DNA from 2 places in the Mesorhizobium sp. M0518 genome. Region 2 is predicted to be linked to the other one. Evidence: predicted binding sites of a transcription regulator. Region 2 holds the regulator's gene; the other holds the start of a gene.
What was found. The regulator LexA, encoded in region 2, represses DNA repair genes until DNA is damaged. The targets are predictions, from matches to a motif close to TGTTCNNNNTGTGTTCNG.

Region 1 (11,850 bases), on a different contig from region 2:
GCGCACCGGAACATGGCTGGTTTGGAATTCCTCGGCGATATGATCCTGCCGAAGCCTGGCCCCTGGCTCGATCGCACCGGAAATGATCCGGTCCGCCAGAACCTTGCTGATGCGCACCGCGATGGTGTCGTCCGTGCCCTTTGCCATGTTTATAGATAATTTGCGGCAGGGCAGCTTGTCGAGCCAATTGCAGTCGAAATCGCGAGGCGCCAGAAGCAAGACTCAAGGCTGTGAGACGAAACCGTCGAGTGCAGGCATCGCCACGGTGATCAGGTCATGCAGCCGCTTCTTCGGCACCCCGTCGCGCGCCTGCACAGAGAGGCCAAACAACAGCGTGGTGTAGTAGTCGCCAAGCGCTTCCGGATCAGTATCCGGCTTGAGGTCGCCGTCGCGAACGCCCTTTCTCAGGCGCTCGACAATCAATGCATTGCGCGCCAGTCGGCGCTCGGCCAGCCAGTGCAGCACGTTATCGTTTTCCGTGGCGCAGTTGGTGGCGGCCGAGACGACCATGCAGCCTTTCGGCAAGTCCGGCCTTGTGTAGATTTCGATTGCATCGCGCAGCAACCGCTCGACAAACCGCCTTGCGGTCGGCTCCTCGGCAAGCGCGCTGGTGGCGAAGCTTCCTTCGCTGGTTTCGTAGAGAACAACGGCTTCGCGAAACAGATCCTCCTTCGAGCCAAAGGCGGCATAGATGCGCGCCGATGCCAGACCAAGCATGGACACGAGGTCGGCCATCGAGGTGCCCTCGTAGCCGCGCATCCAGAAGGCATCGCGCGCTTTCTGCAGAGCCTGGGCTCTGTCGAACTCCCTTGGCCGTCCCGCCATCGCCGTCTCCATTTCTTTATCGATCAACAAATAATCCGCTTGACTCCGGATTGCAAACCCAATTCTTTGTCGATCGATAAAGAATCAAAAGGAGATTGGCATGAGTTCACTCGATCAAGGGGTGCCGTTCGGCGCCACTGCGACACAGGGAGGGGTTGGCGCGAAGCGCGGCGCCACGCTGGCATTGCTCGCCTTCGCCCAGCTTATCATCGCTCTCGACATCAACATCGTCTTCGTGGCGCTGCCCGAAATCGGGGCTGGGCTGGGCTTTTCCGGCCAGACCTTGCAATGGGTGGTGAGCGCCTACACCGTGTTTACCGGCGGTTTTCTGCTGTTCGGCGGCCGCGCCGCCGACCTTATCGGTCAGCGCCGCATTTTCATCTTCGCTCTCTGGCTCTATGCGCTTTCGTCGCTGGTCGGCGGCCTCGCCTGGTCGCCGGAAATCATCATCGCTGCCCGCGCTGTACAAGGCATCGGCGGCGCTTTCCTGTTCCCGGCGACGCTCTCGCTGATCAATCGCCTGTTTGCCGAAGGACCGGAACGCAACAGGGCGCTGGCGGTGTGGGGCGGTGCCGGCGCGAGCGGCCTCACCCTTGGCTCACTGGCCGGTGGATTCCTGACAGGCGCCTTCGGCTGGTCGTCGGTCTTCTACGTCAATGTGCTGCTGGCTGGCATAGCCATCATCGCCGCATTTGCCATCATTCCACGCGATCCCAAGCGGCACCAGCGCCGCAACTTCGATCTGCCTGGCGCGCTGACCGTCACTGCGGGCGCCACATTGCTGGTCTTCACGCTGGTCCAGGGACCTGAATATGGCTGGGGTTCGCCAGCGATCGTCGCCAGCGCCGCGCTGGCAGCGATCTTCATCATCGCCGTCGCGCTGATTGAGGCGAAGAGCGCTGACCCGCTGATGCCGCTGCGGCTGTTCCGCAATCGCAGCCTCGTCGCCGGCATGACGATCACCTTCCTGTTCATGGGAACGTTCGGGGCCCTGCCCTATTTCCTCACCGTCCTGTTGCAGACCGTGCATGGCTTCACCGCGCTGGAAACCGGCCTCGCCTTCCTGGTGCCGTCGATCGCCATCGCCGCCGGCACGCAGCTCGGTGAACGCCTGGCAACGCGCTTTTCAACCCGCTCGACCCTGGTCGGCGGCATGGTCATAGGGGCGGCCGGCACGGCGCTGATGGTCCTTGGAGCATCAGCCAACAGCTTCTATCTGGCTCTCGTTCCAGGGCTGATCATCTCCGGTGTCGGACAGGGCATCGTCTGGACCGCCATGTGGATCGCGGCCGCGTCGGGCGTGGCTCACGACGAACAGGGCGTCGCCTCGGGGATGGCCTGCACGACGCTCAACATCGGCAACGCGATCGGCATGGCGACGTTGATCGCGATCGCCAACAGCCATGTCGGCGGATTGAGCGGCGATGCACTGAAGGCCGCGATAGCCGACGGCATACAGATCGCCTTCTGGCTGGCGGCGGCGGGCATCGTTGTCAGCCTGCTTGCCGCAATCGCTTTGCCGGGAAAGGCGAAGTAGCCGGCAACCGGGTGACGCCGCTCAGTTCACCCGGCTGATGCAGAAATCGATGACGTCGATCAGCGCCGATTTCTGCGGCGTCGCTTCCAGCGGCGCCAGCGCGTCGCGGGCGATCTCGCCGAAATGGCGGGCGCGTCCGATCGTGTCGGCAATGGCGCCATGGCGAGTCATCAGGCCGATCGCCTTTTCCAGACCGGCGTCATCGGTGACATTGTCCTCGATGGCACGCTTCCAGAAAGTGCGCTCGGCCTTCGTGCCCCGCCGATAGGCGAGAATGACCGGCAAGGTCACCTTGCCTTCGCGGAAATCGTCGCCGACATTCTTGCCGAGATCCTTGCTGGTGCCGCCATAGTCCAGCGCGTCATCGATCAGCTGGAAGGCAAGGCCGAGATTCATGCCGTAGGAGCGCAGCGCCGCACGATCGTTGCGGGTCGCCTGGGCAATGACGGGGCCGACCTCGGCAGCAGCCGAAAACAGTGCGGCGGTCTTGGCCTTGATGACGGCGAAATGCTCGTCCTCGGTGGTTTCGAGGTTCTTGGCGGCGGCAAGCTGCATAACCTCGCCCTCGGCGATGATGGAGGCAGCACTCGACAGGATATCGAGCGCTTCGAGCGAGCCGACATCGACCATCATGCGGAAAGCCTGGCCGAGCAGGAAGTCGCCGACCAGCACGCTTGCCTGGTTGCCCCAGATCATGCGGGCGGTCTTCTTGCCGCGCCGCATGCCGCTCTCGTCGACGACATCGTCGTGGAGAAGCGTCGCCGTGTGCATGAATTCGACGGAGGTGGCGAGCTTGACGTGGCCCTCGCCGGCATAGCCGAACATCTGCGCGGCGGCCAGCGTCAGCATCGGCCGCAGCCGTTTGCCGCCGGACGAGATCAAATGGTTGGCGACCTCCGGGATCATCTCGACGTCGGAGCCGGCCTTGGACAGGATCAATTCATTGACGCGCCCCATATCCGCCACTGTCAGATCGATCAGATCCTTGATGGAGGCGGGCTCCCGCTTCCCGTTTTCGATGTTGAGAACGACACCCACAACAATCACTCCCGTCTTGGTATAGAGCGTGCGACGGCACCCTTAGTCCCTGCATGGACTCTAGGGCGGCGGACATGGCCACGGCAAGTGGCGAATTGGCGCGGCGTCGATGACGGAATGTCAACGACCCGAGAGGGAACGGGGACCCGAGAGGGAACGGGGCTCTGCCTCGGAATCCCCTCCCCGTTTACATCAATAGCGCAAACTGCGAGTTTCATACGATGATAGAACTTGTCCGCACCAACGATGCCGTGATCATCTCCTTTGTTGAATCGCTGATGTGCGACGCCGGCATCGCCTGCTTTGTCGCCGATCAGAATATGAGCATTCTAGAAGGGTCGATCGGCCTTTTGCAGAAACGCGTCATGGTCGATGCCGACCAGGCCGACGCGGCACGGCGCATCCTCAGGGATGCCGGCATCGCCAACGAAATCCGCGGAAAATAATGTCCGCCGCGCCCGCCGCCCTTGTCCCGGATACGCCGGCCCATACGGTCGACGCTTTCCATCGCGGCCGGTTCTGGCTCGTCCAGCCCAAGCAGGGCGGCCATCGCGCCGGCATGGATGCGATGATGCTGGCGGCATCCGTGCCATCGACCTTTGGCGGGCGCCTGGCCGATTTCGGCGCCGGAGCCGGAGCTGCCGGACTGGCGGTGCTGTCACGCTGCCCGGCGGCAGAGGCGGTGCTTGTCGAACGCGCGCCGGAAATGGCGGCCTTCGCGGCGGCGACGCTTGCCCATCCCGGCAATGCCCATCTCAGCGATCGCGCATCCGTGCTGGGCGCCGATGTCACCGTATCGGGCCGGGCGCGGGCAGCCGCCGGCCTCGCCGACAACGACTTCGACTTCGTCATCATGAACCCGCCGTTCAATGCTCCCCGGGACCGCGCCACATCGGATCGCCTGCGAAAGGAAGCCCATGTCATGGAGGACGGGCTGTTCGAGAGCTGGATCAGAAGTGCGGCGGCGGTGGTGAGGCCGCGCGGCGGGTTCGCCGTAATCGCCCGGCCCGAACAGCTCGGAGCCATTCTCGATGCGATCGCCGGCCGCTTCGGCGATGCCGAGATGCTCGCCGTCCACCCTCGTCCCGATGCGGCGGCGATCCGCATCGTCGTGCGGGCAGCGCTCGGGACACGGGGAAAGCTTGCCATCCGCCCGCCCCTGATGCTGCACGCGCAATCAGGCAACGGCCCCGACGAGCGCAGCGAAATGATCACCAACGGCCTCGCCTCGCTGTTCGGAGATTGAGCTATTCTGCCCGGCCACATTGCCGTTGGCCGGGAAATCCCTACATGCCTGCAACCTATCGACCGGAGACCGCGCCCTCGTGAAACGACTCATCAACCGCCTGTTGCCGAAATCCTGGCGCTCCACCGTCGTCACCATTCCGGTCATCCGGCTGCACGGCACCATCATGGCAGGCGGTGGCCAGTTTCGGCCGAGCCTGTCGCTGGCTTCCACCGCCGGCCTCATCGAGAAGGCGTTTTCCTACGACGCGCCGGCGGTCGCCATCTCGATCAATTCGCCGGGCGGCTCGCCGGTGCAGTCTAGGCTGATCTTCAAGCGCATCCGTGACCTGGCCACGGAAAAGAACAAAAAGGTACTGGTCTTCGTCGAGGATGTCGCGGCGTCGGGCGGCTACATGATCGCGGTCGCCGGTGACGAGATCTTTGCCGATCCGTCCTCCATCGTCGGGTCGATCGGCGTCGTCTCGGCTTCGTTTGGCTTCCCGGAACTGATGAAGAAGATCGGCATCGAGCGACGTGTCCACACCGCTGGCCAGAACAAGGCGGTGCTCGATCCGTTCAAGCCCGAGAAAAAGGAAGATGTCGAGCGGCTGAAGGCGCTGCAGCTCGAGGTGCACGCAACCTTCATCGACCTCGTCAAGGAGCGGCGCGGCACGAAACTGAAGGACGATCCGGACCTGTTCACCGGCCTGTTCTGGACCGGCATCAAGGGCCTCGAACTCGGGCTGGTCGATGCGCTCGGCGACATGCGCACTGTGCTCAAGACCCGTTTCGGGGCGAAAACCCAACTCAGGCTGATCACGACACCGCGCGGTTTCCTTAGCCGCTTCGGCCTGTTCGGCTCAAGCAAGGGCTTTTCAGCGCCCGATATCGCAGCCGCTGCCGCCAGCGGCGTGATCGATGCGGCGGAAGAGCGCGCATTGTGGTCTCGCTTCGGGCTTTGAAAACCCGGCAAAACCGTCTAGCATGAGAGCTTGAGTTTCATGCATGTCGTGTTCCCAAAAGCGGGTCGACATGCATCAACCGACCCGACCGGCCGCCTTCGCCGGCCCAGCGTGGGAGGAGTTTTGGCATGCCGCAGATCATTTTCTTCGCCGTCGTTGGCGTTGCCGCCTATTTCGGCTACCGCACCTTCATTAGGGAAGCCGAGCGCGTGACCGCCAAGGTGCGGCGCACAGAAAAGCAAACGGCCAACGGCGCGATCGGCACTTTGGTCAAGGATCCGAAGACCGGCGAATACCGGCTGGCCAAGGACTGAGCATCATCCCGCAGACGATTGTGGACACCGACATCGGGTCGCGTAGCTGGCACGCACACGCCAAAATCAATCTGGCGCTGCATGTCACCGGCAGGCGCCCTGACGGCTATCATCTGATCGAGAGCCTGGCGGTGTTCACACGGTTTGGCGACAGGGTCGAAATCGCGCCCGCCGACGGCGATGAGTTTACCGTATCCGGCCGTTACGCCCCGGCCGTTCCTCTCGACGCCAGCAATCTGGTGCTCAAGGCGCGCGATGCCCTGCGGCAGACAGCCGGGCACGAGAGAACACCGCCGGTCGCTATTCGGCTGGAAAAGAACCTGCCGGTTGCCTCCGGCGTCGGCGGCGGTTCGAGCGACGCGGCGACCGTGCTGCGCGGACTGGTGGAGACATGGGCGCTGGACATCGATGGCAGCGAGCTGGCGCGGATCGGCCTTTCGCTTGGCGCCGATGTGCCGATGTGCCTGGCGGCAAAGCCGCTGGTGGCGCGTGGCATCGGCGATGAACTGTCGATGGTGCCGGATTTTTCGGCGCTTGGCCTGGTGTTGGTCAATCCAGGCACCCCGGTGTCGACGGCGGATGTCTTTGCAGCGCTTTCCCGGCGCGACAATGAGGCCTTGCCGCCGCTGCCGCGCAGCATCGATTTTCACAGCCTGCGCAACTGGCTGGAGATCACCCGCAACGATCTCGAGCCCGCGGCGCTGGAGGTGCAACCCGCAATCGGCAGGGCGCTTTCCTGGCTGAACAAGGCCGGATCGGGGTTCTCGCGGATGTCGGGATCCGGCGCGACATGTTTCGGCCTGTTCGAAACCGGCAATGTCGCCAAGCGCGCCGCCGCCGAAATCCGCGGCCGCCAGCCCGACTGGTTCGTTGCCGCGACGCGCAGCATCGCATCGGAGGGCGCAGATGGCCAGAATTGACGAGAGCCGCTCCTTCATTCCCGTGCGCATCGCGGTGCTGACCGTTTCGGATACGCGCAGCCTCGCCGACGACAAATCCGGCCAGACGCTGGCCGACCGCATCACCGAGGCCGGCCATCTGCTGGCGGCCCGCAATATCGTCACCGACGACCGCGAGAAAATCCGCGACACGGTTCTGGCGTGGTCACAGGACAAGAATATCGATGTCGTCATCACCACCGGCGGCACCGGCTTCACAGGCCGTGACGTGACGCCGGACGCGCTGGAGCCGATCTTCGAAAAGCGCATGGATGGCTTTTCGGAAGTGTTCCACCGGATTTCCTACGACAAGATCGGCACCTCGACGATCCAGAGTCGGGCGACCGGCGGCGTCGTCAACGCCACCTTCGTCTTCGTGCTGCCGGGTTCGCCAGGCGCCTGCAAGGACGCGTGGGACGGCATCCTGAAAGCGCAGCTCGACTACCGGCACATGCCGTGCAACTTCGTCGAGATCATGCCGCGCCTGGACGAGCATTTACGGCGCGGCAAATCGGCTTTGTAAAAGCCAGGCAAAGCGTCGGTTCCACGCCGCTTTTGCAGGCAGAACAGCACCGGTGCCTTCGAAACACCATTCCAAACCGAACCTCGGAAAAGTACCTTGCCTGAAGGCGATCATCGCCATCACGACAAGGCAGAACCATGACCACGCATACCGGCGGATGCCATTGCGGCAACATACGCCTTGCATTTTCAACCGAACTCGACCCATCGCAAATCGAAGTTCGCGCCTGCCAATGCTCGTTCTGTGTCAGACATGGTTCGCGCGCCATTGCCGATCCGGACGGCAGACTGACCATCTCGGTCAAGGATGAGGCGCGATTGCGAAAATATCAGTTCGGGCTGAGGACGGCCGACTATTTGATCTGCCGGGATTGCGGCGTCTATGTCGCCGCAATCGCCGGAGAGGATGACGCAAGGGCGATCGTCATCATCAACGCCCTGGACGACCGAGAGCGGTTCAATCAGGAGCCGGCTCGTGTCGACTTCGATGCCGAAAGCCGGGCACAGCGCCAAGCCAGGCGCCGCGCTCACTGGACGCCTGTCGAGATGAGCTTCGGATAGGCAGCTCTCAGCGGATGACCGGCTCGCCATGAAACCGTCGGCGCGACGGCGGCGATACGCCGAAGCCGACTTCCATCATCAGTCGCGGCGTGCGTGCCGGCACGGTGCCCATATGAAAGCCAAAGGGGTCCTCGACGAAGCCGAGACCGGCCTCGCCGGTCAGCGTCACCGGGCTCTGCTCGCCATAGACATCCAGAACCTGTTGCGCGGGATGGCCGACCAGAAGGGTAAGCTGATGCTTTAGGCTGCGGCGCTTGTGGCTGCCCCTGACATAGACATGCGGACCGGTGTCGGCGTCGACCGGCTTGAGGTAGAAGAAGAATTTCAGCATGCGCCAGTCGTCGAGGTCAAAATGATACTTGCCGAGCGAGGCGAGGTTCTTGTCGGCATCCGAAGCGGCACCTGTGGGAAAACTCCACCAGACCCGCGTCGTGATCAGTTTCGCCTGGCCGCCGAGATAGTGCGCGGCAATATCCAGAAGCAGCGGATCGCGCTGGATGGCAAGCGCCGCCGGGCAGTCGAGGATGCGCTCGAAAAAATGCCCGCTAAGCAGCGAGCGGCCAAGGCGTTTCTCGGCCTCGGCATGTTCCCCCGGCATGAATTCGAGACGGCGGTCGAAATTGCCGAAGCAAGGCGTGCGCCCGGCGAAGTCGGCGATCTCTTCATGGATATCAGGCGGCAGGACCAGGCCTGAGAACAGCCCGTCGGAGCGCAACGCATCGACGACCGCTCCCCGTTCGACACCGGCAAACATCGTATCCCCGGCATTGGCGACCGGGCGGGCGCGCTTTGCGCCGAGCCAATGCATGCGGCGTCCGGGCATGGTGCGCGCCAACACGAACATCGGCAGCCAGGCAGGGTTCTCACGCAGGTCCGTCAGATAGGTTGGAATACGCACGGCGATGCGCCGCAGCAGGCTGCCGTTGCGCGCAATGGCCTCGAGACTGGCCGCGCCGGATGTGTCGGGGGTTGAAAGCTTCATTGGGTCCTCGGCTATGAGAGCACCACCGATGCCGCATCGGTGCTCGCCTCTCGGCATGACCCAAACCCAATTCCCGCTTGAACGGAAGCTAACCCCGCGTCAAACTTTGTGCAATGCACAATGACCTGAGCAACTGCAAAAAATCACGTCGAGGGGCGGCGCTCCTGCTTGGCCGGCGCCATCCAGATTTCGGCGTCGAGCCGCTTCGTCGCGAGGCCGCGGGCGATGGCCTCGGCACTGCCGGCACTCTTGGCCGCGGCCGCCGCCTGACGCTTGCTGATCAGCAAGCCGTCGGCCAAGGCGCGGTTTCCCGAAAAGACCCGGGCCAGGAATGGCGTGCGACTGGCTCGCGTGCGCGAAAACCGTGCCGCCATGGTCTGCCTGGCCGTATGGGCGACAACTTCATCGATCCAGCCCTCCACCAGCCGCGCGCCCGGCTCCAGGAGCAGCAACCAATCCCCCTTGGCCTGGCGGATGCCGGCAGCGACACCGCCCGTCACGTACTGACAGCCGGCATGCTCGGCCACATGATGCGTCTGGTCGGTAGAGCCTGTGTCGCAGACGATGACTTCACGCACCACGCCTTCGACCGCGCCGCCAATCAGCGAGGCGAGCGTGCGGGCGAGGCCCTCCTCGTCGTTGCGGGTTTCGATGAGAACACTGAGCATCCTTAGCCGAATAGCGGAAAGCGCCCGACAGCGCCAGTTTTGCATCGCACCATAGAAAGTTCTTGCTTTGTTCTTATCAACGAAATAGGAATAATTTCATGAGCAGAGCGATTCGACACAACATGGACAGTCCCTGGGAGCGGGCGAAAATGGAACAGATCGTGCGCGCCGACATTGCAGCTTTCGGAGCAGGAAGAGCCGAGATGGCCAACGCGATGGTCGAGCAGAGCGGCATGCGTGTCCGCCCGGACCGCAACCGCGGCAGGTCAGCGGGTATCAATCCGTCCGGCCGGTTCGAGCCGGTCAGCCGGCACGTGTTCGACGATGGCTGGAATTCGCTGGAGGAACTGCCGCCCTTCAAGACCGAAGTGCAGGTCGAGAAGCCGCGCACAATCATCACCCGCAACGAATCGCCCGACATTTCCTTCGACCGTTCCATCAACCCCTATCGCGGCTGCGAGCATGGCTGCGTCTATTGCTTTGCCCGCCCGACGCACGCGTTCATGGGCCTGTCGCCGGGTCTGGATTTCGAATCGAAGTTGTTCGCCAAGCCTGATGCGGCGCGCTTGCTTGACAAGGAGCTTTCGAAAGACAGCTACCAGCCGCGCACCATCGCCATCGGCACCAACACCGACCCCTACCAGCCGATCGAGAAGCAATACCGGATCATGCGCGAAATTCTCGAAGTGCTGGAAGCGCGCGGCCATCCAGTCGGCATCGTGACAAAGTCCGCTCTGGTGACGCGCGATATCGATATCCTGTCACGCATGGCCGAACGCGGGCTCGCCAAGGTGGCGCTGTCGGTGACGACGCTCGACCGTATGCTGGCGCGCACCATGGAGCCGCGCGCGTCGACACCGACCAAGCGGCTGGAAGCGATCCGGCAGCTTTCGGATGCCGGCATTCCGGCGTCGGTCATGGTGGCTCCTATCATTCCGGGCCTGACCGATCCGGAGATGGAACGCATCCTCGATTCCGCACGTGCGGCCGGCGCGCGCGAAGCGGGCTACGTGATCCTGCGCCTGCCGCTGGAGGTCAGCCCGATCTTCAAGGATTGGCTGCTGCGCCATTATCCCGACCGCTACCGCCATGTGATGTCGCTGGTCCGCTCGATGCGCGACGGCAAGGACTACGATTCGGAATGGGGCAAGCGCATGAAGGGCGCCGGTCCCTACGCCTGGCAGATCGGCCGGCGCTTCGAGATCACAGCCAAGCGGCTCGGCCTCAATGCCGAACGGCGCACGCTGCGGACCGACCAGTTCGTTGCCGCCGGGAAAGACCAGGTGCAGCTGACGCTGCTTTGAGAGACAATTCGTCGCGGTGGTTTGATCCGTCGCGGCACCAGAATCCCGTCCGGCCTGCCCCGGCCTGCAGACGGTGCCCTCCCGGTCCGGCGCCCCACCCGACCCGGAGGGACTTGCGGAGAATCAGAGCCGATGCGAACCTCGCCGCAACATGGCTCGCGCGCGTTCTGATTCTCCGCCTCTCTTTGAGATCATCGAGAAGCCTGACTTCTCCTTCGAGACGAAGGCGATGGCGGAGGGCCTGTGGCCGGTCGCCGGGATGGACGAGGCCGGCCGTGGCCCCCTGGCCGGGCCGGTGGTCGCCGCGGCCGTGGTGCTCGATCCCGCCAACATTCCGGACGGCCTCGACGATTCCAAACGCCTCAGCCATTTGCAGCGTGAGGCCTTGTTCCTGCGAATTCTCGGCTCTGCGCAGGCGGTCTCAATGGCCTCCATCAGCGCCGAGGGCATCGACGGCAGCAACATCCTCAAGGCAAGCCTGGAAGCCATGCGCCGCGCCCTGGTCGGGCTGTCGGTCCGACCGAAACTCGCCCTTGCCGACGGACGCGACGTGCCACCGGGGCTGCCTTGTGAAGGGCGCGCGCTGATCAAGGGCGACCAGCGTTCGCAATCGATCGCTGCCGCCTCGATCGTCGCCAAGGTAATGCGGGACCGCATGATGTGCGGATGCGGCAACCACCACGACCGCTACGGGTTCGAAGTCCATATGGGCTACGCCACGCTTCGCCATCGCACCGCGATCGAAGCGCATGGCCCGGTGGCGCGGCTGCATCGCGTATCGTTTTCGCCGTTCAGGCTGGGTGGCGCTGAAGTGGTTGAAGAAGAGAGCTTTGCTGGGCTGGATTGAACAACGGCGGCGGCGACAAGCCAATCTCCCCCTTGTGGGGAGATTGACCGCTTCGGCGTCTCACGCACTCTCCAAGCAAAAAAGCCGCCAGGTTGCCCGGGCGGCTTTAATTGTATGAGGGCCGT
Region 2 (11,850 bases):
GCCCAAGCCTCGACAAGATGAGCGCGCTGAAAACCCATATCGCCAAGATCGCGACCGGTAGCGCGCTTTCCTTTGAGGAAGCGCGCGAGGCCTTCGACATCATCATGTCGGGTGACGCGACCCCCGGCCAGATCGGCGGTTTCCTGATGGCGCTGCGCGTGCGCGGCGAGACGGTGAGCGAGATTTCCGGCGCCGTCGCAACCATGCGGGCCAAGATGCTGCACGTCGACGCGCCCACCGATGCCGTCGACATCGTCGGCACCGGCGGCGACAATTCTCACAGCGTCAACATTTCGACGGCATCGGCCTTCGTCGTTGCCGGCAGCGGCGTGCCGGTTGCCAAACACGGCAATCGCGGCCTGTCGTCGCTGACAGGGGCAGCCGATGTGCTGGTGGCGCTCGGGGTCAAGATCGACATCTCGCCCGATTTCATTAGCCGTTGCATCCACGAGGCAGGCGTTGGCTTCATGTTCGCGCCCGCGCATCATCCTGCGATGAAGCATGTCGGCCCGACCCGCGTCGAACTCGGCACCCGCACCATATTCAACCTGCTCGGGCCGCTCTCCAATCCGGCCGGCGTCAAGCGGCAGCTGGTCGGTGTGTTCCTGCCGGAATGGATCCTGCCGGTTGCCGAGACACTGAAGGCGCTGGGTGCCGAGCATGTCTGGGTCGCCCATGGCGACGGCTATGACGAGATCACCACCACCGGCGAGACGCAGGTCGCCGAACTGATCGGCGGCGAAATCCGCAGCTTCACGCTGACCCCTGAAGCGGTTGGGCTGGCGCGCCATAGCAAGGATGAGTTGCGCGGCGGCGATGCGGACTACAACGCCAAGGCCTTGCGCGATATGCTGGGCGGCGGCGCCGGCGCCTATCGCGACACCGTGCTGATGAACGCCGGTGCCGGACTGGTTGTGGCCGGCAAGGCGACGACGCTTGGCGACGGCATCGCGGCGGCGGCGCAAGCCATCGATAGCGGCCGTGCCCTGCAAGTGCTCGACAGGCTGGTCGAGATTTCGAACGGATAACGGATAGAGCGTGTCTGACATTCTTCGCAAGATCGAGGCCTACAAGCGCGACGAGATCGCGGCGGCAAAGGCACGCGTGCCGTTGGCCGAAATCAAGGTCCGGGCAAAAGATGCCGACGCACCGCGCGGTTTTCTTGCCGCACTGGAAGCGAAGCGCAAATCCGGCGCCTTCGCGCTGATCGCCGAGATCAAGAAAGCGAGCCCCTCCAAGGGTCTGATCCGTGCCGATTTCGATCCACCGGCTCTGGCGCAGGCCTATGCCAAGGGTGGTGCTGCCTGTCTTTCGGTGCTGACCGATGCACCGTCCTTCCAGGGTGCGCCTGAATTTCTCACCCGGGCGCGAGCCGCCGTCGCGCTGCCGGCGCTGCGCAAGGATTTCCTGTTCGATCCGTATCAGGTCTACGAAGCCCGCGCCTGGGGCGCGGATGCCATCCTGATCATCATGGCCAGCGTCGACGACGCCCTGGCGAGCGAGCTCGAGGCGACGGCGTTCGAACTCGGCATGGATGCACTGGTCGAAGTGCATGACGAGGCCGAGACGCAACGCGCGCTAAAATTGTCGTCGCGGCTGATCGGCATCAACAACCGCAATCTGCGCACATTCGAGACCAGCCTCGACACTTCAGTGCGGCTGGCGACGATGGTTCCGGCCGACCGCTTGCTGGTCAGCGAGAGCGGTATTTTCTCGCATGACGACTGCCTCAGGCTGCAAAAGAGCGACATCGGCACTTTTCTTGTCGGCGAGAGCCTGATGCGGCAACAGGACGTCACCGCGGCGACGCGCCTGCTGCTGACAGGCAAGGCTTTGGCCGGGGCTATCTGACGATGGTATCAGGTCTTACCCATCTCGGCGCGCAGGGCGAGGCCAACATGGTCGATGTCGGCGACAAGGAAGAAACAACGCGCACGGCGATTGCCGAAGGCTTTGTCGCGATGCAGCCCGAGACGCTGAAGATGATCCTCGCCGGCAACGCCAAGAAGGGCGATGTGCTCGGCACAGCGCGCATCGCCGGTATCATGGCGGCGAAGAAGACGCATGAACTGATCCCGCTCTGCCACCCGCTGCTTTTGACCAAGGTTTCCGTCGACATCGAGCCCGACCATGCTTTGCCGGGCCTGAAGGTCACCGCGCTGGCGCGCGTCACCGGCAAGACGGGTGTCGAGATGGAAGCGCTGACCGCCGCTTCGGTGGCCTGCCTGACCATCTACGACATGGCGAAAGCAGTCGACCGCGCTATGGTCATCACCGGCATCCGCCTGGTCGAAAAGACGGGTGGCAAGTCGGGTGACTACAAGGCGAGCGCCTGATGGCGCTGGTTCCTATCGCGGAGGCGCTTGAACGCCTGCTCGATGGTGCGGCACCTCTAGCCGGCGAAAGCGTTCCTCTGTTCGAGGCGGTGGATCGTGTTCTGGCGGAACCGGTCGTTGCTCTTCGCACCCAGCCGCCTTTCAATGCTTCCGCCATGGACGGCTATGCGGCGCGCGCCGCCGACGTCACGTCGGTCCCATCCAGGCTGTCGGTGATCGGCATGGCGCCGGCTGGACGTGGCTTCGACGGCACGGTCGGCCAGACGCAGGCCGTGCGCATCTTCACCGGCGCGCCGCTGCCCGAAGGCGCCGACACCATCGTCATCCAGGAGAATGTCCGCGACCTCGGCGGCGGCGAAATCGAAGTGACCGAGCCGACGGCGCAATGGCGCAATATCCGCCGCATCGGGCTCGATTTTTCAACAGGCGACATGCTGCTGGAAAAAGGCCGCTTACTCGACCCGGCGGCACTGTCGCTGGCAGCATCGGCCAACCATCCTCGGGTCAGCGTGGTGAAACGGCCGCTGGTCGCCATCGTCGCCACCGGCGACGAATTGCTGCCGCCGGGCAGTGATCTCGGCCCGGATCAGATCATCTCATCGAATGCCTATGGCGTCGCTGCCACCGCACACTCGGTCGGCGCCCGCGCGCTCGATCTCGGCATTGCCGCCGATCGCAAGGAGGCTATCGCTGCCCTGATCAGACAAGCGGTCGCGGCCGGTGCGGATGTCATCGTGACGCTTGGTGGCGCCTCGGTCGGCGATCACGACCTGATCCACGACGTGCTGACCGGCGAAGGCATGACGCTCGGCTTCTGGAAGATCGCCATGCGCCCCGGCAAGCCCCTGATGTTCGGCCGCCTCGGCGACATCAGGTGCATCGGCCTGCCCGGCAATCCGGTGGCAAGCCTGGTCTGCTCGCAGTTGTTCCTGAAGCCGCTGCTGGCGCGGCTCGGCGGCCGCAATCATCGCCAGGACGTTCGCCAAGCGCGATTGGGCGCCGCAATGCCGGCCAATGATTTGCGCCAGGACTATGTCCGAGCCGTGGTCAGGGAAGATGACGGCGTACCGGTGGCGACGCCGTTCGGTATCCAGGATTCCTCGATGCTGAGAATGCTGGCCGACGCCAACGGGCTGATCGTGCGGGCGCCGTTTGCCCCTGCAGCAGCTGCTGGCGAGGCTTGCAGCGTTTTGATGCTGCGCTGAGGAATCCCAGACAAGCCACTCATAACAGACGAGAAAGTGATCCCGGCTCTAGTTCGAGATCAAGCTCTGCGTCAGCGGATGCGCCGGGTCGGCAAGGCCGTCGACAATGCTGTAATGATGCCGGTCGGGCTCGACCACGACGCTGGTGGTGGCGCCGAGGCCGGTCCAGATGTTGGCAAGCAGCGCATTCTGGCGCAGGAATTCGGCGCGCTCGCCGCCACCGGCCCAACAGGTGATGCGGGCGCCATTTATCGGGCGCAGCAGCGCCGGGCTTTCAGCCAGCGCCTCCTCTTCGTCGATTGCCAGTTCCTTGTTCATGCCGGTGCGCATGATCGGACGCAGGTCATGCAAGCCTGAAATCGAAACGACGTGGCGTATGCGCCGCGCCACATCGGCAGCCAACGGCGTGGTTGTCGTCACCATCCGGGTGGCGAGATGGCCGCCGGCCGAATGTCCGGTCAGCATCAGCGGTCCGTCGACCATTGCCGCTGCCTCGCCGATTGCCGCCCCAATCTCCCTGACGATGCCGGCGATGCGTATGTCCGGGCACAGCGTGTAGGACGGCATCGCAACGGCAAAACCGTTGCTGACCGCGCCATTGGCAAGGTGAGACCACAAACTCTTGTCGGTCTCCAGCCAGTAACCGCCATGGATAATCGCCACCAGCCCTTTGGGCGCGGCACTAGGAATGAAAAGATCGAGCCGATTGCGCGGCCCTTCGCCATAGGCGATGTCGAGCCGTGCCCGGCCCTGCGCCGACAGCGCATCACGGAATGCTTGCGCCGGCTTCGCCCATGCGGCCGGCCAGCGATCACTGCCGGCGATATTCGCACCGTTGGCATAGGCATCATCCCAATCGACGATGTGACGTTCGAACATCTGCGCCCTTCCCCAAGACGGCATCGCTACTTGCTAGCAATGGCCACCGCCATGCCATGCGTCAATGCCCTGAGCAAAAACATTTTAGGCTTGAAACAAATTTCGACTGGTGCGATCCTGCCCCAACGAACAGCCGACAATGGGAGGTCTGCTGTGCTGCCCGAACCTGCAGATGTTCACCCTTTCTGGGCGCATCTCAGCAGGTGCGATGGGTAGTACGAAGCTTCCTCAGAGCAGGACCTTAGGATCCACTACATCCGGCCAAGGCGCATCGCGCACTGGTCAGGCAGCAGACGGGATAGCGGCGACATGCTTGGGCCTTCAGCGCATATCGACACGTTCACGCGCGATCACCTGCCGCCGCCGGAGCAATGGCCTGAAATCCTGCTCGACGGCTTCGACTATCCCGAACGCCTCAACGCCGGTGTCGAACTGACCGACAGGCTGGTCGAAAAAGGTCTCGGCGACCACACCGCCCTGATCGGCAATGGCCGCCGCCGCACCTACAAGGAACTGTCCGACTGGACGAACAGGCTGGCCCACGCGCTGGTCGAGAATTATGGCGTCGAGCCCGGCAACCGGGTGCTGATCCGCTCCGCCAACAACCCCGCCATGGTCGCCTGCTGGCTGGCTGCCACCAAGGTTGGCGCCGTGGTCGTCAACACCATGCCGATGCTGCGCGCCGGCGAACTCGCCAAGATCGTCGACAAGGCCGAGATTACCGTTGCGCTGTGCGACACCAGACTGATGGACGAGATGACTGCCTGCGCCAAGGACAGCGCGTTCCTCAAGCAGGTCATCGGTTTCGACGGCACCGCCAACCATGATGCCGAACTCGATCGTGCCGCTCTCGACAAGCCGGTGACGTTCACCGCAGTCGACACGGGCCGCGACGATGTCGCCCTGCTCGGCTTCACCTCGGGCACGACAGGCGTTCCGAAGGCGACGATGCATTTCCACCGCGACCTCCTGATCATTGCCGACGCCTATGCACGCGAAATCCTGGAGGTGACGGCGGACGACATCTTCGTCGGCTCGCCGCCGCTGGCCTTCACCTTCGGCCTTGGCGGGCTCGCTATCTTTCCCCTGCGCTTCGGTGCGGCGGCGACGCTGCTGGAGCAGGCGACGCCACCCAACATGATCCACATCATCGAGACCTACAAAGCGACGATCTCCTTCACCGCGCCGACTGCCTACCGCGCCATGCTGAAGGCCATGGATGAAGGTGCCGACCTGTCGTCGCTGCGCGTCGCCGTTTCGGCCGGCGAAACCTTGCCCGCCCCGGTTTTCGAAGAGTGGACGCAAAAGACCGGCAAGCCGATCCTCGACGGCATCGGCGCCACCGAAATGCTGCACATCTTCATCTCCAACCGCTTCGATGACATGAGGCCTGCGTCGACCGGCAAGCCGGTGGGCGGCTATGAGGCGCGCATCGTCGATGACGAGATGCGCGAGGTGCCGCGCGGCACGACCGGCAGGCTGGCGGTGCGCGGCCCGACCGGCTGCCGCTACATGGCCGATGACAGGCAGAAGGAATATGTGCGCGACGGCTGGAACCTCACCGGCGACACCTTCACGCAGGACGAGGACGGCTTCTTCCATTTCGCCGCACGCTCCGACGACATGATCGTCAGCGCCGGCTACAACATCGCCGGTCCCGAGGTCGAGGCGGCGCTGCTGGCGCATCCGGACGTCGCCGAATGCGCGGTGATCGGTGCAGAGGACGCCGAACGCGGCCAGATCGTCGAGGCGCATGTCGTGCTGGTGCAGGGCGTCGCGCCCGACGCCCTCACCACCAAGCGCCTGCAGGACCATGTCAAGGCAACGATCGCGCCCTATAAATATCCGCGATCGGTAAAATTCATCGCCGCTCTGCCCAAGACCCAGACCGGAAAGATCCAGCGCTTCCGGCTGCGCACGGAGAAAATCAATTGAGCCAACCGTACGATCCGGCGTCCGAAGGCGCCCAGATGTCGTTCAAGGAGCGCATGTCCTACAGCGACTACCTGCACCTGGAGAAAGTGCTGGAGGCCCAGACGCCGCTGTCATCGGCGCATGACGAGATGCTGTTCATCATCCAGCATCAGACCTCCGAGCTCTGGATGAAGCTTGCTCTGCACGAGATTGGCGCCGCGATCCGTTCCATCCGCGCCGACCGGCTCGAGCCGAGCTTCAAGATGCTGTCGCGCGTTGCGCGCATCTTCGAGCAGCTGAACAATGCCTGGGACGTGCTGCGGACGATGACGCCCAGCGAATACACCGAGTTCCGCGACGCGCTCGGCCAGTCCTCGGGTTTCCAGTCCTGGCAGTATCGCGCCATCGAGTTCATGGCCGGCAACCGAAACCTGGCAATGCTCGGGCCGCACAAGCATCGGCCCGACCTGAGCGGGAAGCTGGAAGCGATCCTGGCCGAGCCGTCGCTCTATGACGAGGCACTGCTGCTTTTGGCGCGCAACGGATTCGACATCGGTGCCGATGCCAGGCGCACGGACTGGCGTGAGACGCGAACCGAGAATGAAGAGGTGCTGGTCGCCTGGCAGACCATCTACCGCGATCCGCAGCGCTACTGGATGTTCTACGAACTGGCCGAGAAGCTGGTCGACTTCGAGGACTACTTCCGCCGCTGGCGCTTCAACCACGTCACCACGGTGGAGCGCATCATCGGCCTGAAACGCGGCACCGGCGGCACGTCGGGTGCTTCGTATCTGAAGAAAATGCTCGAGGTCGTGCTGTTCCCGGAGCTGTGGACGGTCCGCACCCGGCTCTGACGTCGAAATGAAAACAGGCACACCGAGGGGACGCGCTGTGGCGGAAAACCCTTCGCGAACAACCGGGGACTGACCGACCATGAGTGGAATTCCTGATCTCGCCGCAGTCGAAGCGATGGATGCCACGGATCCGCTGCGGGCCATGCGCGACCGTTTCATTCTGCCGGAGGGGATGATCTATCTCGACGGCAATTCACTGGGGGCAGCGTCTCATGCCGTTTTCAGCGAGCTGCAGCAGGCGGCGACCCAAGAATGGGCCCAGGATCTCATCCGAGCTTGGAACACGGCCGGATGGTTCGAGATGCCAATCGAACTCGGCGACCAGCTCGGACGCCTGATAGGAGCCGCGGCCGGCCAGACCGTTGTCTGCGACACGACATCGACCAACATCTACAAGGTGCTGCACGCGGCGATGGAGATGCGGCCCGGCCGGTCGGCCATCGTCGCCGAAGGTGACAGTTTTCCCACCGACCTGTACATCGCCGAAGGCGTGGCCTCGACCCGGGATGGCGTCCTGCTGCGCCTCGCGGGTGTCGACGCGCCGACCATCGAAGAGCTGATCGACGAAAACGTCGCGGTGGTGCTGGTCAATCACGTCAATTACAAATCGGGTGAACTGCGCGACATGGCGGCGCTGACGCGCAAAGCTCATGCGGCCGGAGCGCTGATCGTCTGGGATCTTTGCCACACCGCCGGCGCCCTGCCCGTCGAGCTCGATCACGCAAATGCCGATTTCGCCATCGGCTGCACCTACAAGTACCTCAACGGCGGTCCGGGCGCACCGGCCTTCATCTATGCCGCGCAGCGCCACCACGGCGATATCAGCCAGCCGCTCAGCGGCTGGTGGGGCCATGCGCGGCCCTTTGCCTTCGAACGGGGTTATGTTGCCGGCACCGGCATCCGCCGCTTTTTGTGCGGCACTCAGCCGATCCTGTCGATGCGGGCGCTCAAAGGCGCGCTTGCCATCTGGAATGACGTCGACATGGCGGCATTGCGAAAGAAGAGTGTCGCGTTGACAGAACTGTTCATCCAGCTCGTCGAAGCCAGGTGCGGCGCCTACGGTCTCACGCTGGAGACCACCCGCGACGCGACCAGGCGCGGCAGCCAGGTGTCGTTCCTTCACGATCACGGCTATCAAATCATGCGGGCGCTGATCGAGCGCGGCGTCATCGGTGATTTTCGTGCGCCATCGACCATCCGTTTCGGCTTCACGCCGCTCTATGTCGGCTACAAGGATGTGTGGCTGGCGGTTGAGGTGCTGGAGGGTATTCTGCGCACGGGCGCATGGAAGGACCGCCGTTTCGCGGTCAAGGAAGCCGTTACCTGACGCAACGATCCCCGCGATCCACCGCCGCCGCCCTCACTGCCTGGCAGATGACGGAGGGCTGAATTTCCAGCCACAAATGCCAACAGACGTTGGCGTTTTGGCTCCGTTTCGTTCACGGCAAACGAACGTCCCGAAGATTGATATCGTCCTTTGTGGAGGTCGATAGACTGATAATGCCAAGCCTTGGGTCGAGGATGAGCCACAGGTCATTAACCATAATAATTTCAATGGGAACAGGCGCATCGCCGTGCCTAGCGCCTGTTGATCGCGACCCGCTGGCAAGCGCCAAATAATTTCAGCAGCCTTAACAAATTCATTAAACTTTAAACGGTTGCAGAACACAACTGGAACAGATAGGGTTTGTTCTGGGTTTGTTTTTCGATTCTGGTTTCAGGTAACCTGGGGGCCGCCATGCTGACGCGCAAGCAACATGAACTGCTGATGTTCATCCATGAACGCCTGAAGGAGAGCGGCATTCCGCCATCCTTCGACGAGATGAAGGAGGCGCTTGACCTTGCCTCCAAATCCGGGATTCATCGGCTGATCACCGCACTTGAGGAGCGCGGCTTTATTCGCCGGTTGCCCAACCGGGCACGCGCGCTGGAAGTGCTGCGATTGCCGGACTCGATCGCGCCCGGTCTCAACGCGGCAAAGAAGTTTTCGCCAAGCGTCATCCAGGGCAGTCTCGGTCAGGGTGGCGCCCTTGGCCGGCAGATCAAGCCGGCGCCTTCGCGGATGCCCTCGCCCGGCAATGATGACGATGCGGTCTCCGCCGTGTCGATCCCGGTCATGGGCCGTATCGCCGCCGGTGTGCCGATCGATGCCATCCAGCATCAGACGCATTCGATCTCGGTGCCGCCGGACATGATCATGGGCGGCGCCCACTATGCGCTGGAGGTCAAGGGAGACTCGATGATCGAGGCCGGTATCTTCGACGGCGACACCGTCATCATCCGCAATGCCGACACGGCGAGCCCCGGCGAGATCATCGTGGCGCTGGTCGATGAAGAGGAAGCGACGCTGAAGCGGTTCCGCCGCAAGGGCGCTTCGATTGCTCTCGAAGCCGCCAATCCGGCCTATGAAACCCGTATTTTCGGCCCGGACAGGGTCAAGGTGCAAGGCAAGCTCGTCGGCCTGATCCGCCGCTACTGAGGCGGCTGTGGGTTGGCCGCTGGCTTCTCCGGTTTCTTGAAGGGTGCCAGCCCCCTTGCCTCACGAGAGTATTTGCGTTGCGTGTGCCAGGGCCGATATGGGCTGTCCACCGCGAAGCTGATCGTCGCCGGCGTGGTCGCCGATTGGCGATCGAAGAAGACCGCGGCACTGCCTTTGCGAGCCAGTTGCCGCTTGGTGATGACGAGAACCAGCGGATTGTGACAGGCGTCATACGCGGTGGCGTCATTGATGACGATCAGCTCGGCGAAGCCGCAGGCTTTCCAGGCGTCCTTGCGGTCCTCGACATAGGCAATGATCGCACCGGACATGTGCCTGGCCACGCAAACGCCTGAGGAGCAATAGAACGGCGATCCCAGCGGCAGATCAACGGCATCCGCGACATCGAATTGCCCATCGCTGTTGTCGAACACCTCTGGCACGACGATGGTTTCTGATGTCAGGGCGCGTTTCCAGTTGTCGACGGTGTATTCGTTCGGCCGTTCCCGGCTGACGGCAAGCTCGCCGCCACCGATCGGCAACGCCACCAGCCGGGCGTCTTCCGAGATTAGCACATCCGGCGTGCGCGTATCCGAGACGGTCAGCAAGCCTGCCAGCGCGAATGGCAGAGCAGCGAGCCGCAGCCAAGTTGTCGCCATTGTCGCGATGACCAGGGCAATTGCCACCAACAGGACCGACTGCTGCGAAATCAGCCCGACCCCATCGACAGGCGAACGCTCGGAGATCCAGCCTGATATGGCGATCATCATCGTCAGGCCCTTACCCATCAGGTAGAGAGCCGGCCAATCCAATCCGAAAGGCATCAACAGCGCGCTGGCGACGGCCAGGAACATGACGACGGTGACGATCGGCATTACCGCGAGATTGGCAAACAGGCTGAGCGGCGAGACACGCTGAAAATGCCAGATGGCAAACAGCGTCGTCGCGCTTCCCGCGATGATCGAGGTCATGGCAAGGCCGGTTGCCGCCAGCAGGAATTTTCGCGTCAGGAAACCGGGCACGGATCGCTTTGGCGGCGGCGGTCTTGCTTTTCCCGCGCGGTGATCCGCCCAGCCGGCATAGGCGCCGACCAGAGCCGCGGTCGCGGCGAACGACATCTGAAAACTCGGGCCGACCACCTCATGCGGCGACACCACGATGACGGCGATCGCCGAGATCGCCAGATTGCGCATGGTGAGTGCTGCTCGATCGAACAGCACGGCAATCAGCATCACCGCCAGCATGATGAAGCTGCGCTCGGCGGCAACGACGACTCCCGAGATGATGAGATAGGCCGCGATCGAGAACAGTGCGGCGGCGGCGGCATACTTCTTGACCGGGCGACGCGCGGAAAAGTCGGGAAACAAGGCGAAGGCGCCGCGCAGCAAACCCATGATGGTGCCTGCGACCAGAGCCATGTGCAGTCCCGAAATGGAGATGATGTGGTAGATGCCGGTACGTCGCATCGCCTCATTGATGTCATCGGGAATGCCGGCGCGCACGCCGACGATCAGCGCCGCGGCGATCTCGCCTTCGGCGCCGCCGACGCTCGCCCTGATATGGTCGGCGATGCCTTCACGGGCATTTTCCACGCTAGAGGAAATTCGGGCCGGCAGCGGCATGTCGCCGTCATCGTTGACGACAAGCTTTGGATTGCCGAGAAAGAACCCGCTGCCACCGATGCCGGCAAAGTAGCTGTCGAAGGAGAAGTCATAGCTGTCCGGCCGCACCGGCCCGGTCGGCGGCAAGAGCTTGGCATATCCGGTGATGAGGGAGCCGGCGGTCACGTCAGCCGGGATCTTGCGTGCCGAAAGCCGCACCCGTTCCGGCGCATAGCGCAGTTTCGGTCTTGCGGTCGATGTCACGTCGATGGTCAGCCGGATACGGCCGGTTTCCATCCGGTCGAGCGAGACGACGCGGCCGGTGACTTGCGTCGAAATTTCCGAGCCCAACATTTGTGTGCCCGCACGCCACGTCTCGACCTTGGCAGCAAGCAGTCCTAGGGCGCACAAAAGTGCCGCCATGAAACACAGATGGGTCTTTGGCCATGAGCGCGAGACCAGCGCACAGATCCCCGTCAGAATGACAACCGCGACAGGTCTCGCAAAGTCGGGTTCAGCCGTCAGCGAAAAATAGCCGATCGCTCCGATCGCCAGGCAGACCGGCACCAGCAGGAAGGCCACGCC

Region 1: NKI66_RS06365 (PA0069 family radical SAM protein) is a predicted target of LexA. The motif match lies at 9,632-9,649, and genes of this name have one in related genera.

The regions. Positions count from the first base shown of each region.
Region 1 covers NZ_JAMYQY010000003.1:306,494-318,343, reverse strand. The annotation lists gene NKI66_RS06430 (GntR family transcriptional regulator) at 1-147, opposite strand, end outside; gene NKI66_RS06425 (TetR/AcrR family transcriptional regulator) at 223-852, opposite strand; gene NKI66_RS06420 (MFS transporter) at 926-2,362, shown strand; gene NKI66_RS06415 (polyprenyl synthetase family protein) at 2,384-3,400, opposite strand; gene NKI66_RS06410 (putative signal transducing protein) at 3,622-3,846, shown strand; gene NKI66_RS06405 (tRNA1(Val) (adenine(37)-N6)-methyltransferase) at 3,846-4,646, shown strand; gene NKI66_RS06400 (S49 family peptidase) at 4,726-5,589, shown strand; gene NKI66_RS06395 (membrane protein) at 5,718-5,903, shown strand; gene NKI66_RS06390 (4-(cytidine 5'-diphospho)-2-C-methyl-D-erythritol kinase) at 5,924-6,823, shown strand; gene moaB (molybdenum cofactor biosynthesis protein B) at 6,810-7,364, shown strand; gene NKI66_RS06380 (GFA family protein) at 7,502-7,924, shown strand; gene NKI66_RS06375 (hypothetical protein) at 7,932-8,906, opposite strand; gene NKI66_RS06370 (glycosyltransferase) at 9,050-9,574, opposite strand; gene NKI66_RS06365 (PA0069 family radical SAM protein) at 9,724-10,878, shown strand; gene rnhB (ribonuclease HII) at 11,030-11,725, shown strand.
Region 2 covers NZ_JAMYQY010000019.1:94,323-106,172, reverse strand. The annotation lists gene NKI66_RS24795 (SurA N-terminal domain-containing protein) at 1-21, shown strand, start outside; gene trpD (anthranilate phosphoribosyltransferase) at 18-1,028, shown strand; gene trpC (indole-3-glycerol phosphate synthase TrpC) at 1,039-1,851, shown strand; gene moaC (cyclic pyranopterin monophosphate synthase MoaC) at 1,854-2,336, shown strand; gene NKI66_RS24775 (molybdopterin molybdotransferase MoeA) at 2,336-3,541, shown strand; gene NKI66_RS24770 (hormone-sensitive lipase) at 3,590-4,420, opposite strand; gene NKI66_RS24765 (AMP-binding protein) at 4,730-6,355, shown strand; gene kynA (tryptophan 2,3-dioxygenase) at 6,352-7,188, shown strand; gene kynU (kynureninase) at 7,268-8,515, shown strand; gene lexA (transcriptional repressor LexA) at 8,927-9,667, shown strand; gene NKI66_RS24745 (ComEC/Rec2 family competence protein) at 9,661-11,850, opposite strand, start outside.